DNA from 3 places in the Faecalibacterium sp. Marseille-P9590 genome. Region 3 is predicted to be linked to each of the others. Evidence: predicted binding sites of a transcription regulator. Region 3 holds the regulator's gene; each other region holds the start of a gene.

Region 1 (5,032 bases), on a different contig from region 3:
AATCCAGCACCGCGTGCAGGACGGCCAGCGCCTCGTTTTTGGCCATGTTGATCTCGTCCAGAACGCCGAAGCCGCCGCTCTGGGCGCAGCGGTAGACCGGGCCGGGGCGGAACTTGACCTGTCCGCCCTCGAAGGTGTCCATGCCGATGAGGGACGCCGCGTCCATATTGACGTGGAACGAGATGTCCCACGCGGGGCGTCCGAAGGCGGCGGCGAGGTTTTCGGCCAGCACGTTCTTGCCGGTGGCCTTGCCGCCCGCCAGCAGCAGATTTTCGCCGCAGAGCAGGGCGGCCAGCGCCTGCTCCCACACCTCTCTGCCGTAGTAGACGAAGGCAGGGGAGGGGATGCGGGGGCGCAGGGCCTCCGCCAGCGGGTGGGCGGTACGGTATTCTTCCACAGCGCGCAGCAGGTCGGGGGAGACCCCTTCCTGCCGCAGCGTATCCATTAGAACAGATGTTTCAGACATCCATGACATCTCCTTGCGGTTGACAGTGCCAAACCGAAATTTCACCCTTATCATAGCACAACCCGCGCGGTTTGTGTAGGGCTTTGACGGGCAAAAAAGCGGCAAAGAAGTAGAGAAAATAAAGGTGAAGCTATTTTAACAAACTTTCAGCCGGGACGTGCAGATTTCACGTTCAAAGTAAATTGACAGGCCGCTTAAAATACGATAAAATAATTTTCGTTGTGTCAAAGTGAAAAAGAAAGGCGTAAAAGTATGCTCGAAACCATCACAGCCGTCAATCAGGCGGTCAACAGCTTTATCTGGGGCATCCCGGCGATGGTCTGCATCATCGGCGTGGGCCTGCTGCTCAGTGTGCGGACAGGCTTTTTGCAGCTCCGGAAATTCCCCTATGCCATCAAAACGACCATTGGCCGCATCTTCCGCAAAAAGGATGCCTCCGACGGCGCGATGACTCCGTTCCAGGCAGTGTGTACGGCGCTGGCCGCTACCGTCGGCACCGGCAACATCGCCGGCGTGGCGGGCGCGATCGCCATCGGCGGGCCGGGTGCGGTGTTCTGGATGTGGTGCTCGGCTCTGCTGGGCATGTGTACCAAGTTTTCCGAAGTGACGCTGGCTGTGCATTTCCGCGAGCGGAACAAAAACGGCGAGCTGGTGGGCGGCCCCATGTACTATATTAAAAACGGCCTCGGCAGCCGGTGGCAGTTCCTCGCGGTGCTGTACTCGCTGTTCGGCGTGCTGACGGTCTTCGGCACCGGCAACGCCACCCAGGTCAACACCATCGTCACAGCCATCGACTCGGCCCTGCTGGCCTACGGCAGCAGCCTGAACAGCATCCTGCCCACGGTCAACCTCGTCGTGGGCGTGGTGGTGGCCATGATGGTGGCTATGGTGCTGCTGGGCGGCGTCAAGCGCATCGGCAGCGTGACCGAGAAGCTGGTGCCGTTCATGGCACTGTTCTACGTCGTGCTGGCGCTGGGCGTCGTGGTCATCAACTACCGGCGCTTCCCGGCGGTGCTGGCCTCCATCGTCGGCGGTGCATTTGACCCGCAGGCCTTCACCGGCGGTGCCATCGGCAGCATCTTCCTCAGTATGCAGAAGGGCGTTTCTCGCGGCATCTTCTCCAATGAGGCTGGCCTCGGCACCGGCTCCATCGCCCACGCCTGCGCCGACACCCGCAAGCCCGTCAAGCAGGGGATGTTCGGCATCTTCGAGGTCTTCGCCGACACCATCGTCATCTGCACCCTGACCGCCATGGTCATCCTGTGCAGCGGCGTGCCGGTGGGCTATGGCAGTGCGGCAGGCGCAGAACTGACCATCTCCGGCTTTACGGCCACCTACGGCGGCTGGTCGTCCATCTTTACGGCGGTGGCGCTCTGCAGCTTTGCATTCTCCACCATCATCGGCTGGGGTCTCTACGGCTCCCGGTGCATCGAGTTCCTGTTCCACACCGACAAGGTGGTCGGCCCCTTCCTCGTGGTCTACTCCTTCGTGTCCATTCTGGGCGCGACGGTCGATCTGGGCCTGCTGTGGAGCATCGCCGACACCTTCAACGGACTGATGAGCATTCCGAACCTTATGGCCCTGCTCCTGCTGTCCGGCACGGTGGCAAAGCTCACGAAGGAGTTCTTCGCGGGCGAGGGCGCAGGAAAGTAAAGAATCATTCAAAGCGCCCTCCGGCCCGCGCCGGAGGGCGCTTTGCTGTCAACAAACCTTTGATTTTGTCTACTTTCTCTGCAAAAACTCAAAAAAGTATAAAAATTTCATGGAAATCATAAGAATTGATATTGAACAAATTTTAACAAAGTGGTAAAGTAAAAGCAAAGAGAGTCGTACCCGCCGCCCGGCGGGGCGCAAAATCAGGAGGTTTTACCAATGGCTGATCGTATCGTTCTGAATACTATTTCTTATCATGGCCACGGCGCTATCGAGAACATCGTTCCCGAGCTGACCGCCCGCGGTTACAAGAAGGCTTTCGTCTGCTCTGACCCCGACCTTCTCAAGTTCGGCGTCACCAAGAAGGTCACCGACCTGCTGGACGCTGCAAACTTCGCCTACACCGTCTACAGTGAGATCAAGCCCAACCCCACCATCGCAAATGTGCAGGACGGCGTGGCCGCTTTCAAGGCCGCAGAGGCTGACTGCATCGTGACCATCGGCGGCGGCTCTTCCATGGACACCGCAAAAGCCATCGGCATCATCATCAACAACCCCGAGTTCGCCGATGTGCGCTCTCTGGAAGGCGTCGCTCCCACCAAGAAGCACGCCGTCTTTACCATCGCGGTCCCCACCACTGCCGGTACTGCCGCTGAAGTCACCATCAACTACGTCATCACCGATGTCGAGAAGAAGCGCAAGTTCGTCTGCGTCGATACCAACGACATCCCCGAGATCGCTGTGGTTGACCCCGATATGATGGCCTCCATGCCCAAGGGTCTGACTGCCGCCACCGGCATGGACGCTCTGACCCACGCCATCGAGGGCTACATCACCAAGGGCCATTGCACCATCTCCGATATGTTCCATCTGGAAGCCATCAAGCTCATCAGTGAGAACCTGCGCGGCGCTGTCCAGAACACTCCGGAAGGCCGTGAGGGCATGGCTCTGGGCCAGTACATCGCCGGCATGGGCTTCTCCAATGTGGGTCTGGGCATCGTCCACTCCATGGCACACGGCCTGTCCGCTCTGTATGACACTCCCCACGGCGTGGCCTGCGCTATCCTGCTGCCCGTCGGTCTGGAGTACAACAAGACCGTCGCCGGTGAGCGCTATCGTGCCGTCGGTAAGGCCATGGGCGTGAAGGGCATCGACGAGATGAACGACGCACAGGCCGCAGATGCCACCATCGCCGCTGTCAAGCAGCTGAGCGCTGACGTGGGCATCCCCGCAAACCTGAACGGCATCCTGAAGGAAGAGGATATCCAGTTCCTCGCCGAGTCCGCTTATGCTGACGCCTGCCGTCCCGGCAACCCCCGCGACACCAGCGTGGAGGAGATCGTGGAGCTGTACAAGAGCCAGCTGTAAGCTGAGTCGGAGCGATTTACCCTTATAAAAAATACAGGCCGCTGTAAAATAACCTCTCAGTCTCGCATTCGCTCGACAGCTCCCCTACCGAGGGGAGCCTCTGGCGAAAAGGCAAGGCTATCCGTCATGCCAAAGCCTCCCCTCGCTAGGGGAGGTGGCAGCGCGTTAGCGCTGACGGAGAGGTTTCTTACAGCGGCCTTTTTGCGTAAAAATCCCGTCTCCCTCTTGCGGACGCGGCCAAAACTGCATACAATAGCTCTATAACCGTTTATATGAGAAAGGAAACACGCAATGGAGCTGAATTTTTATACCCTCTGCGTCATCTATCTGGTCTACTCGTTCCTCGGATGGGTAGCCGAGACGGTGGTGGCGACCATCAAGGGCCGCGCCTTCGTCAACCGCGGCGTGGCGTCCGGCCCGTTCTGCTTCGTCTACGGTACGTCGGCTGTGCTGATGGCGGTGGGCTTTGCCGACCTGCGCTCGACGCCGGTGGCCCTCTTCTTCGGCTGTGCGGCCAACGCCACCGTGGTGGAGTGGGTGACGGCCAAGCTGCTCGAGAGGATGCACCGCCGCCGCTGGTGGGACTACTCAGATAAAAAGTTCAATCTGGACGGCTACGTCTGCCTGCAGTACTCGGTGCTCTGGGGCCTGCTGGGCATGGCAAGCGTGCTGTGGGGCAACGTCCTGCTGCTGCGGCTCTGCGCCCTGCTGCCGGGCTGGCTGCTGCATATCGGCGTCTGGGCGGCGATGACGCTGGCCGTCCTCGACCAGCTGGGCGCAGCGCTGGCCGTCAACCGGTACGCCGCCAGCCATCCGAGGCTGGAACAGCTCAACCTCGAGCTGGAAAAGCACTCGGACAAGCTGCGCCAGCGGCTCATCGCCCATGTGGAAAAGCGTATCCAGCGGGCTTACCCGGCCATCGTCCAGCCCGAGCCGACTGTTCAGAAAGAAAAGGCTCTGAGCTTCGGCGACCTTGTCTGGCTCTTTGTCATCGGGGCTTTCCTCGGCGACGTGGTGGAGACGCTGTTCTGCCGGGTGACGGCGGGCGTCTGGATGAGCCGCTCGAGCCTCGTGTGGGGACCCTTCAGCGTGGTGTGGGGGCTGGCGCTGGTCATGGCGGCGGTCCTGCTGCGGGGCAGCGAGGAGCGGAGCGACCGCTCCATCTTCCTGTTCGGCTTCGTGATGGGCGGCGCATATGAGTATATCTGCAGCGCCGTGGGTGAGCTGCTGTTCGGCGTCATCTTCTGGGACTACAGCGGCTTCAAGTTCAATCTGGGAGGCCGTGTCAATCTGCTCTACTGCTTTTTCTGGGGCATCGCGGCGGTGGTCTGGATCCGGTACGGCTACCCCCTCGTCGCAAAGCTGATGGCAAACCTGAAAAAGCACATCCTGCCCTGGATGACCGTGGTGCTGACGGTGTTCATGGCCGTGAACATGGGGCTTTCGGCACTGGCGCTGGCCCGGTACGACGCCCGCACCAGCGGCCTCGCCCCGGCGAACCAGCTGGACGTCTTCCTCGACGAACATTTTGACAACGCCCGGATG
Region 2 (5,032 bases), on a different contig from region 3:
TCCGGGCTGTATCAATATCCGGAGTGACCCTTCAAAGGGAAATCAGTCCATCTCGACGATGGTTGCGCAGCCCATGCCGCCGCCAATGCACAGGGTAGCCAGACCCTTGTGAGCACCACGATGCTTCATAGCGTACAGCAGGGTGACGAGGATACGAGCACCGGAAGCGCCGACCGGGTGGCCCAGAGCGATTGCGCCGCCGTTGACGTTCAGCTTGTCCTTATCGAAGCCCAGAGCCTCGCCGACTGCGATGGACTGTGCTGCGAATGCCTCGTTGGCCTCGACCAGGTCCATATCAGCAACGGTCATGCCGGTCTTAGCCATGACCTTCTTGGTAGCAGCGATGGGGCCAAGGCCCATGACCTCAGGCTCGACGCCTGCCAGAGCACCTGCGACCCAGGTAGCCAGAGGCTTCACGCCCAGCTCCTTGGCCTTCTCTTCGCTCATGATGACCAGAGCAGCTGCGCCATCGTTGATAGCGGAGGAGTTTGCAGCGGTGACGATGCCGTCCTTGGTGAAGGCGGGCTTCAGCTTTGCCAGCACTTCGGGAGCGCTCAGACGGGGGCCTTCATCGGTATCGAACACGGTGTCGCCCTTCTTGCCCTTGATGACAACAGGAACGATTTCATCCTTGAAAGCGCCGTCCTTGATGGCCTTGTCAGCCTTCAGCTGGCTGTGGTAAGCGAAATCATCCAGCATCTCGCGGGTGATGGGGCTGTAGCCGTACTTCTTCTGATAGGTCTCGTTGGTGCAGACATTCTCAGCGGTCATGCCCATGTGCTTGTTGAAGCCGCAGGCATCCCACAGAGCATCGTTGACCATGGTATCCACGATCTCGCTCTTGCCCATGGGAGCGCCCATGCGGTAGCCGTAGCGGCCCTTCATCATTGCGAAGGGAGCCATGTCCATGTTCTCCATGCCGCCTGCGACCACGATGTCAGCATCGCCGGCCTCGATCATCTGAGCAGCCATGTTCACGCAGTTCAGGCCGGAGCCGCAGACCACATTGACGGTGACAGCAGGAGTCTCGACGGGCAGGCCAGCCTTCAGGGAAGCCTGACGAGCGACGTTCTGGCCCAGACCAGCCTGGATGACGCAGCCCATGTAAACATGATCGACCTGCTCGGGTTTCACGTTAGCACGGTTCAGGGCCTCCTTGATGACGATGGAGCCCAGCTCTGCAGCAGGGACGTTTGCCAGGGTGCCGCCAAACTTACCAATAGCGGTACGGCAAGCAGATGCGATAACAATTTTCTTCATGTTAATAGCCTCCTGAATTTATATGTTTCGGGGTTTCGTAAAACTATTTATCAAAAAGCCCGAGGGCCTTTCTGCATTATAAAAGGTATCAGAGCGTTTTTCCTTCCGCCCGGAGCTGCTCCACTTTGGCGTGGATGGCATTCTCTACGTTGGGCGTCACGAACTTGGAGATGTTGCTGCCGTAGCGGGCAGCCTCCTTGACGATGGTGGAAGAAAGGTAGCTCCACTTGATGCTGGTGGCAAGGAACATCGTCTCGATGCCGGGCATCAGTGCGTGGTTCGTCTGGGCGAGCTGTATCTCGTTTTCGAAATCCGTCACCGCCCGCAGGCCCCGCACCATCACCGAAGCGTGGCGCTTCTTGGCGAACTCCACGGTCAGGCCGTCGAAGCTCTCCACCGTCACATTCGGGATGTCCTTGCAGCATTCCCGCAGCAGCGCCACCCGTTCTTCTACGGTGAACAGAGGGTTCTTTGCGCTGTTGATGAGCACTGCCACAATGAGCTGGTCGTTTATCTTTGCAGCTCGCTTGATGATGTCGAGGTGTCCTCTCGTGACCGGGTCGAAGGACCCGGGGTAAACTGCTGTTGCCATCGGTATGGTCTCCTTTATTTGCGCGCTTTGGAAAAGCGCATTTGGTGTTGCCATGATAGCACTTTTCAGTTTCTGCTTCAAGTACCAGGCCGCATCGCCATCGCTACATCGTTAATTTTTAGTCAATTAACTTCGCACTGGGACGCATCGTCTTGGTACACCCTTAGCAAACCATATCGTCAAAATTTTATCAAGTACTTTTTCGAAAAAAATTGTTTTTGCTATACCAAACAATCGCCACAAATACCTAAGAAATTTAGTCAAATTGTCCTGCGAGACATTTTTTCGCGGAAGAGGGCTTGATTATAATGTTTGTTAATGTTATAACTAAGCTGTGCAGGTATGCCGCTGCCGGAGGCTTCTGCCCTGCCGACCCCAAGGATACCGCCGGGGTGTGATAAGACAGTGTCCGGACTGGGAAAAAACGGTAAATTTCCGGCTAAGATTTTGTCCCGTAGAATTGTAAATAATAAATTTACAATTCTTTTATGTTCTTAAAGGAGAGGATGGTTTATAATGGATTTCATGGAAATGTATGCCCAGAAAAAGATGACTGCCGAGCAGGCTGCTTCTCTGGTCAAGAGCGGCGACTGGGTGGATTACGGCTGGTGCGTCAACACCCCCGTGGCCGTGGACGCCGCCCTTGCCAAGCGCCTGCCCGAACTGGAGAACGTCAATTTCCGCGGCGGCATCCTGATGTGGGTGCCTGAGATCTTCCAGATCGACGACCCCGCTGCCCACATGACCTGGAACAGCTGGCACATGGGCGGCATCGAGCGCAAAGCCATCGCACAGGGCTTCTCGTTCTACTCCCCCATCCGCTATTCGGAGCTGCCCCGCTACTACCGCGAGAGTCCCGACCCGCTGGACATCGCCGTCTTCCAGGTGACTCCGATGGACGAGCACGGCTACTTCAACTTCGGTCCCAGCGCTTCCCATCTGGGTGCCGTCTGTGAGAAGGCCCGGAAGATCATCGTGGAGGTCAACACCAATATGCCCCGCTGCCTCGGTGGTATGGAAAACTGTGTCCATATCTCCCAGGTCACCGGCATCGTGGAGGGCGACAATCCGCCCATCGGCCAGATGGCCGCTGCCGGCCCCGCTTCCGAGGTCGATTTGAAGGTCGCAAACCTCGTCGTGCCGCAGATCCCCAACGGTGCCTGCCTGCAGCTGGGCATCGGCGGTATGCCCAACGCCATCGGCAGCCTCATCGCCCAGAGCGATTTGAAGGACCTGGGCGTCCACACCGAGATGTACGTTGACGCTTTCGTGGACATCGCCAAGGCCGGCAAGATCACCGGCGCACACAAGCAGCTGGACAAGGGCCGTCAGGTCTACGCCTTCGGTGCCGGCACCCAGAAGATGTACGACTACCTCAACAACAACCCCGAGTGCATGTCTGCTCCCGTCGATTACACCAACGACATCCGCAGCATCTCCGCGCTGGACAACTTCATCTCCATCAACAATGCAGTGGACATCGACCTGTTCGGCCAGGTGAATGCGGAGAGCGCCGGCATCAAGCACATTTCCGGTGCAGGCGGCCAGCTGGACTTCGTGCTGGGCGCATACCTTTCCAAGGGTGGCAAGAGCTTCATCTGCCTGTCCTCTACCTTCTTTAATAAGAAGACTGGTCAGCTCGAGAGCCGCATCCGTCCCACGCTGGAAAACGGCAGCATCATCACCGATACCCGCGCCAATCTGCATTACCTCTGCACCGAATACGGCTGCGTCAACCTCAAGGGTCTGACCACCTGGGAGAAGGCCGAAGCCCTCATCAATGTGGCACACCCCGACTTCCGCGAGGAGCTTATCAAAGAGGCCGAGAAGATGCACATCTGGCGCCGCAGCAACAAAATCTAAACATCGCCGTACCGGCTCCTGCCGTCTGCGGCAGGAATGGAGTCACACATGATGGACAAAAAGCCGCACATCAAGCCCTATATCTACGGAATGCTCGCGGGCTTTGGTGCGATAAGTCTAAGCATCCTGTTCTTCTTCTTCATCTACCGCTTCGACGGGTTCGGCGACGCGGTCTCCAAGGTGACCGGCATCCTGATGCCCTTCATCTATGGTGCCGTCATCGCCTATCTGCTCAAGCCGGTGTGCAACACCATTGAGGGCTTTCTGCACCGCATCTTCCCCGAAAAGCTCCACAGCATGGCCAATATGCTTGCCATTGCAGCGACGCTGCTGTTCGGTGTGCTGGTGGTCTACGCCCTCGTGATGATGGTGGTGCCGCAGCTCATCACAAGCGTCACCTCCCTCTACTACACCGCGCAGACCAGCATCACCCGATTCATGCGTTGGGTGAACACACAGAAAGTCTTTTTGGATAATGAGACACTGATGGGCTACTTCAACGATGCCTACGATGTCATTGTTGCCAATCTGACCACTCTGCGCACCACCCTGCTCCCCTCGCTGCAGAATTTACAAGGCATCCTGAGCGGTGTGGGCGTTGGCGTCATGAATGTGGTGATCTGGTTCAAGAACCTGCTCATCGGCCTTATCGTCGCTGTTTACCTGCTGGCCAGCCGCAAAAAGTTCGCCAAACAGGCCAAGATGATCCTCTACAGCGTCGTCAAGCCCCGCTGGGCGCAGCTCATCCAGGAGGAAGTCCTCTACGCAGACAAGATGTTCGGCGGCTTCATCAACGGCAAGATCATGGACTCCGCCATCATTGGCGTGCTCTGCTACTTTGCCTGCATCATCTTCAAGTTCCCGAGCGCACTGCTGGTGTCGGTCATCATCGGCGTCACCAACGTCATCCCCTTCTTCGGCCCCTTCATCGGTGCCGTGCCTGCAACGCTGCTCATCCTCATCCAAAGCCCCATCAAGGCCATCTGGTTCGTGCTCTTCGTGCTGGTGCTCCAGCAGCTGGACGGCAATGTTATCGGCCCGAAGATCCTGGGCAACACCACCGGCCTTTCGAGCTTCTGGGTGCTCTTCTCCATTCTGCTGTTCGGCGGTCTGTGGGGCTTCGTGGGCATGATCGTGGGCGTGCCGCTGTTCGCCGTCATCTATGACGTCATCAAGAAGCTGGTCTTCCACGGCCTGCGCCGCAACGGCCAGCTCGACCAGATGACCGTCTACCACGACGAGTTCGGCGATCCCGGCGACCCGGCTCCCGCGCCTGTAGAAGATGAAAGAACGGAAACCGAAATCGTCATTGATTCC
Region 3 (5,032 bases):
GAAACTTTCCAGCGTGTCCACCAGCTTCTGGGCGTTGGCTTTCAGCTCGTCTTCCGCGCCGGAGTCGCTTTCCTCCGGGGCGCGCTCGAACAGCTCGATGGGCGGGTACTGATACTGGAAGCTCTCCTCCGTCTCCGCCTCTTCGGCGGGGGCGTTCGCGGCCTGCTCCTCGGAGACAGCAGGCTTTTCCATGGCGGCTGCCACCAGTGTGTTGAGGTCTTTTTCCTCCACCGGGTCGCTGGTGATGCTGATCCAGCCGTCCTCATCCGGCTCAGAGCGGAACGCCACAGCATTCTCGGCGCTGACCGGCTGCGGGGCCGGTTCCGGAGTCGGGGTCAGATCATAGAGCGGGATGCCGAAGGAGAGCGGCGGCTCAGGCGCAGGCTGCTGTTCCGGCTCTTCTGCCGGGGCAGCGGGCGTAACGGTAGGTGTCACCGTCGGCTCGGGCTGGGCCGTGAAGAAGTCCTCAGCGGCAGTATCCACAGCGTCCGGGACGATGGGCGTCACGGTGGCGCGGATGGGCGCACGGCGGAGCGGGTCCATGCCGAAGGTGCCGCCGGGGCCGAGGATGATGGGCTCGATAGGCTCACTGCCGCCCTCGGTGACGGTGGTATGGTCAGGGCCTAAATCAATATCAAAGGGCGCACGAGGCCGGGACTTTTCCACCTGTACGGGGGCAGGCTCGGGCTGAGGCGGGGTCTGCGCTTCCGGTGCGGGCGCAGGGACAGGCTCCGCCTGTTCGCCGCCCTGCATCACCTGATGGCCCCAGTGGAAGACGCCAGCCAGCCAGCCGGGAGGCTGGATATGGAAGGCGGGCGCGGCAGGCTCTTCGCCGCCGCAGCAGTCCTCGCCCACTTCGTCTTCCGGCAGGTCGTCGTCATAGTCCTCGTATTCCTCTGCCGCAGCCTCCTCGGCGGCGCGTTCTGCCAGACGCTCGGCCCGGCGGGCGGCATTCTGCTCGTGGACGGCAAGGCCCTTTTCGTGGACGCTGCCGCCCACGTTGCAGAGCCACTGCCAGCACTCGGCGGGCGTAACGTCAAAAATGTACAGGCTGGCGCAGGCCGCCAGCGCCGCCATGACCAGATTGGCGGCGGGTCTGCCGCAGAGCAGCAGGAGCGTCCCGCCCAGCACAGCGCCCAGCGCACCGCCCGAGAGCCATGCGCTCATACCATTATGATAACAGGCAGCGGTCATCTGCGCGGCGGTCTGGTCGGTGGGGATGTCAGAAAAGACGATGACCGTGCCGCTGGCGAAGATGAGCCCCAGCGCAAGCTTGGCGATATGGGGCAGCAGGTCTTCGCCCCGGGTGTAGAGGATAGCCAGATAGCACAGCGCTGCGCCCAGCACGAAGCTTCCGCAGCCGAACACGCCGAACAGGACATCGTGCATCGTGCGCCAGGCCGAACTGCCCGGCACGAAAGCCAGCGCCATGAGCACCAGCCCCGCAAACAGGGTGATGAGCCCCGCGGGCATCCGGTCCTGTGTCCGGTTCTTGCGGCGCGAGGCTGTGCTGCGCCCGGAGGTCTTGCGTTTTCTCTTTGCCATGTTTCCTAAAACCCGTTCCTTATTTTATATCATGAAGCAGGGCGCGCTCAGGGCGGCTCTGTCGGTGACGATGGAAGAATTTCGATACTACTCGATTCTTTCATTGTACCACGGGAAAAGTCAAATGGCAATTTATTTCCCCTCGATTTCTCGGTAGAGCCATGCCAGCGCATCCGACAGCCCGCCCAGCTCGTCGATAAGCTTTTCCCGCACGGCTTTTCGGCCATCCAGCACGGTGCCGACGTCCATGACCAGCTCGCCCGTGCGCATCATCAGCTCAGTATAACGCTTCTCCGAGATGCCGCTGTGGGACGCCACGAAGCCGGTGATGCGCTCCTGCATCTGCTCGAACCAGCGCATAGTCTGCGGCACGCCCAGTATCATGCCGGAATGGCGGACGGGGTGGACCGTCATGGTGGCAGTAGGCACGATGAAGCTCCGCTGGGCGCTGACGGCCAGCGGGATGCCGATGGAGTGGCCCCCGCCCAGCACCACCGCCGCACTGGGCTTGGAGATGCTGGCGATGAGCTCCGCCAGCGCAAGTCCCGCCTCCACATCCCCGCCCACGGTGTTGAGCAGGACCAGCAGGCCCTCGATGGCGGGGTCTTCCTGCACGGCCACCAGCTGGGGGATGACATGCTCATATTTTGTGGTCTTCTGTCCCTGGGGCGCTTCCACATGGCCCTCCACCTGCCCGATGACAGTCAGGCAGTGGATGGCGTGAGCTCCACGGGTGCGGTAAACGCTGCCCATATCCTCGATCTGCTCTTTTTCCAGCCGCTGCTGCTCCACGGGGATGTTCTTCTCTTCTTGTGACATTCTGCGTATCCTCCTTTTTGCTTCATTTCAGCTTGTCCGGCATTCCTGCCGGTTATACTTCGGCAAAGATTTCTTTTCTTTCTCAAAAAAATGTGCCAAATGGTTTGACATTCTGTCTTCGTGCTGTATACTTTATACTAGAGATAAGATTGTCAAATATGTATCATTATTGTACAAGAAAGTACAAATCTTTTGCCGGAGCACCCTGCCGCTGCGCACTTCTCCCCGGCAATGCTGCGGATAAAAAGAAAGGAGACCCCCTTATGAACACTCCCGGCAAAGCTTCTCTGCCCGTCATCAAGCGCCTGCCCAAATACTATCGCTACCTGCGCACCCTGAAGAACGACGGCATCACCAGCATCTCGTCCCGTGAGCTGGCCGCCCAGATGGGTACCACTGCCTCTCAGGTGCGGCAGGACTTCAACTGCATCGGCGACGTGAATGGCCGTCAGGGCATCGGCTACTCGGTGGAGAACCTGCTGAGCATCCTTGAGCATCTGCTCTTTGGCAACGGCGACCTCCTGCCCACCATCCTTATTGGCTGCGGCCGTCTGGGCAAGGCTGTGAGCCGCTTCATCACCACCGACACCAACGGCTACAAGCTCATCGCCGCCTTCGACAACGCCCCCGACGAGGTGGGCAAAGAGATCAACGGCATCCAGATTTTACACATTGATGAGCTGGAAGCTTTCTGCGCCGAGCACCACCCCGAGGTGGCTGTGCTCTGTCTGCCCCGCAGCGGCGCAGAGGAGATCAGCGGCCGTCTGGTGGCTCTGGGCATTCAGGGCTTCTGGAACTTCTCCCACTACGATCTGTCTGTCTCCTACCCCGACGTGGTGGTGGAGAACGTCCACCTCGGCGACAGCCTGATGAGCCTGGGCTACCGGCTGCGCAATCAGGACTGAGCACATACTATCAATAATACAGGCCCTCTCCGTCAGGCTTTGGCTGAGAGGGTCCTTTCATAAGGAGACTTTTTCGATATGGCAAAGCTTTATTTCCGTTACGGCGCAATGAACAGCGGCAAGAGCACCGCGCTGATGCAGGTGGCCCACAACTACGAGGAGCAGGGGATGCGGGTGCTCATCCTCAAGCCGAAGGTGGACACCAAGGGCAGCGGCGACCTCGTGAGCCGTCTGGGCGTCCGCCGCCCTGCCGACCTGCTGGTGCCGCCGGACATGGACCTGGTGGAGGCCGTCCGGGCCGCCAGCAGCGAGGGCCGGCCTCTGGCCTGTGTGCTCTGTGACGAGAGCCAGTTCCTCACTGCCGAGCAGGCCGAGCAGCTGTTCATGGTGACGGTAGAGCTGAACATCCCCGTCATCTGCTACGGCCTGCGCTCCGACTTCTCCCTCAAGGGCTTCCCCGGCTCCACCCGGCTTCTGGAGCTGGCCCACACCATCGAGGAGATGAAGACCATCTGCACCTGCGGCCGCAAGGCCACCTGCAACTGCCGCAAGGTCAACGGCCGCTTCGTCTTTGAGGGCGAACAGGTAGCCATCGACCTTGAGAACGACGTCCAGTACGTCAGCATGTGTCCCCAGTGCTATTTCCGGGAGCGCAGCGCCTTCTACGCCGCCCGCCGGTGACTCTTTTCCTGATTTTATGCCGTCCGCACGCCGGACGGCATTTTTGTATCTTTTCTGCATCCGTGATATATCAGTCGCGCCCCAATTCGCGCGTTTTTTGCACTATTGATATATCAGCTCAGGGCCGGAACTTTCTGTTATCGTCGCTTTTGATGTATACAACGCTCTTTCAACAAATTCTGCCATGGCTACAAAATTCTTGCAATTCAGGCCAATCTTCTCCTGTTGCATCCCAGTTTTCTATGCAAATCGTTGAAGTATACAAGTTGCACAGTTTTTCGGTCCAAGTTTATTCATTATGGCAATGACGTCAAAACCGGGCAAAAAATAAGCGCAATATTTGTACGTTTTCTGCCGCTATCACTACAATTTGCATCTTTCTTTTTTTTCTTGCCTTTGGTATCATATTTGTATACAACGGATGCTTTGCAGAGGCGTCCGTGCAAGAAGATGTTTTCTACATAGGAGGAGAACGAAAATGAGCAAGGCAATTTCTCGTCGTGACTTTCTGAAGGTCTCTGGCGCTGTGGGTGCTGCCGGCCTGCTGGCCGCCTGCGGCGGCTCCAGCAATGCTGGTTCTACCGCCACTTCCACTGCTGCTTCTTCCGCAGCAGCTTCTGTGGCTGGTCTGTCTTCTGACCCCGTCACCCTGACCATGAGCTGGTGGGGCGGCGAGTCCCGTCACAACGCTTACCAGGAGGCCATCAAGGCTTTCTCTGCTGAGCACAGCACCATCACCGTCAACCCCACCTTCGCTGCATGGTCCGGCTGGGAGGACACCATGTCCACCAAGTTCGCAGGCGGCGTCGCTGAGGATGTCTGCCAGATCAACTGGAACTGGCTGTACAACTACTCCAAGAACGGCCAGACCTTCATCGACCTGAACAGCGTCTCCGACTATCTGGACCTGACTCAGTGGGATGAGGCCAAGCTGGCTGCCTGCAACGTGGCAAACGCTCAGCAGTGCGTGCCTGTCTCCATGACCGGCCGTATCTTCTACTGGAACAAGACCACCTTCGACAAGGCCGGCATCGCCTTCCCCACCACTCTGGACGAGCTGATGGCTGCCGGCAAGACCTTCC

The links. Region 3 encodes Rex, which represses fermentation and respiration genes when NADH is low (regulators of the CRP and FNR family bind a similar motif). Its sites were predicted from a motif close to ATTGTTAANNNNTTAACAAT; they were not measured.
Region 1: the regulator Rex is predicted to act here: its motif matches at 2,250-2,269, upstream of fucO (lactaldehyde reductase).
Region 2: the regulator Rex is predicted to act here: its motif matches at 2,164-2,183, upstream of J3349_RS13340 (butyryl-CoA:acetate CoA-transferase).

Annotation. Positions count from the first base shown of each region.
Region 1 covers NZ_JAFREF010000002.1:364,570-369,601, forward strand. Annotated here, with positions in the region: gene J3349_RS04335 (MoxR family ATPase) at 1-466, opposite strand, end outside; gene J3349_RS04340 (sodium:alanine symporter family protein) at 719-2,119, shown strand; gene fucO (lactaldehyde reductase) at 2,339-3,487, shown strand; gene J3349_RS04350 (putative ABC transporter permease) at 3,779-5,032, shown strand, end outside.
Region 2 covers NZ_JAFREF010000017.1:5,561-10,592, forward strand. Annotated here, with positions in the region: gene J3349_RS13330 (acetyl-CoA C-acetyltransferase) at 43-1,260, opposite strand; gene coaD (pantetheine-phosphate adenylyltransferase) at 1,349-1,852, opposite strand; gene J3349_RS13340 (butyryl-CoA:acetate CoA-transferase) at 2,369-3,715, shown strand; gene J3349_RS13345 (AI-2E family transporter) at 3,764-5,032, shown strand, end outside.
Region 3 covers NZ_JAFREF010000004.1:117,161-122,192, reverse strand. Annotated here, with positions in the region: gene J3349_RS06795 (DNA translocase FtsK) at 1-1,545, opposite strand, end outside; gene J3349_RS06790 (ATP-dependent Clp protease proteolytic subunit) at 1,678-2,364, opposite strand; gene J3349_RS06785 (redox-sensing transcriptional repressor Rex) at 2,628-3,269, shown strand; gene J3349_RS06780 (thymidine kinase) at 3,348-3,950, shown strand; gene J3349_RS06775 (ABC transporter substrate-binding protein) at 4,429-5,032, shown strand, end outside.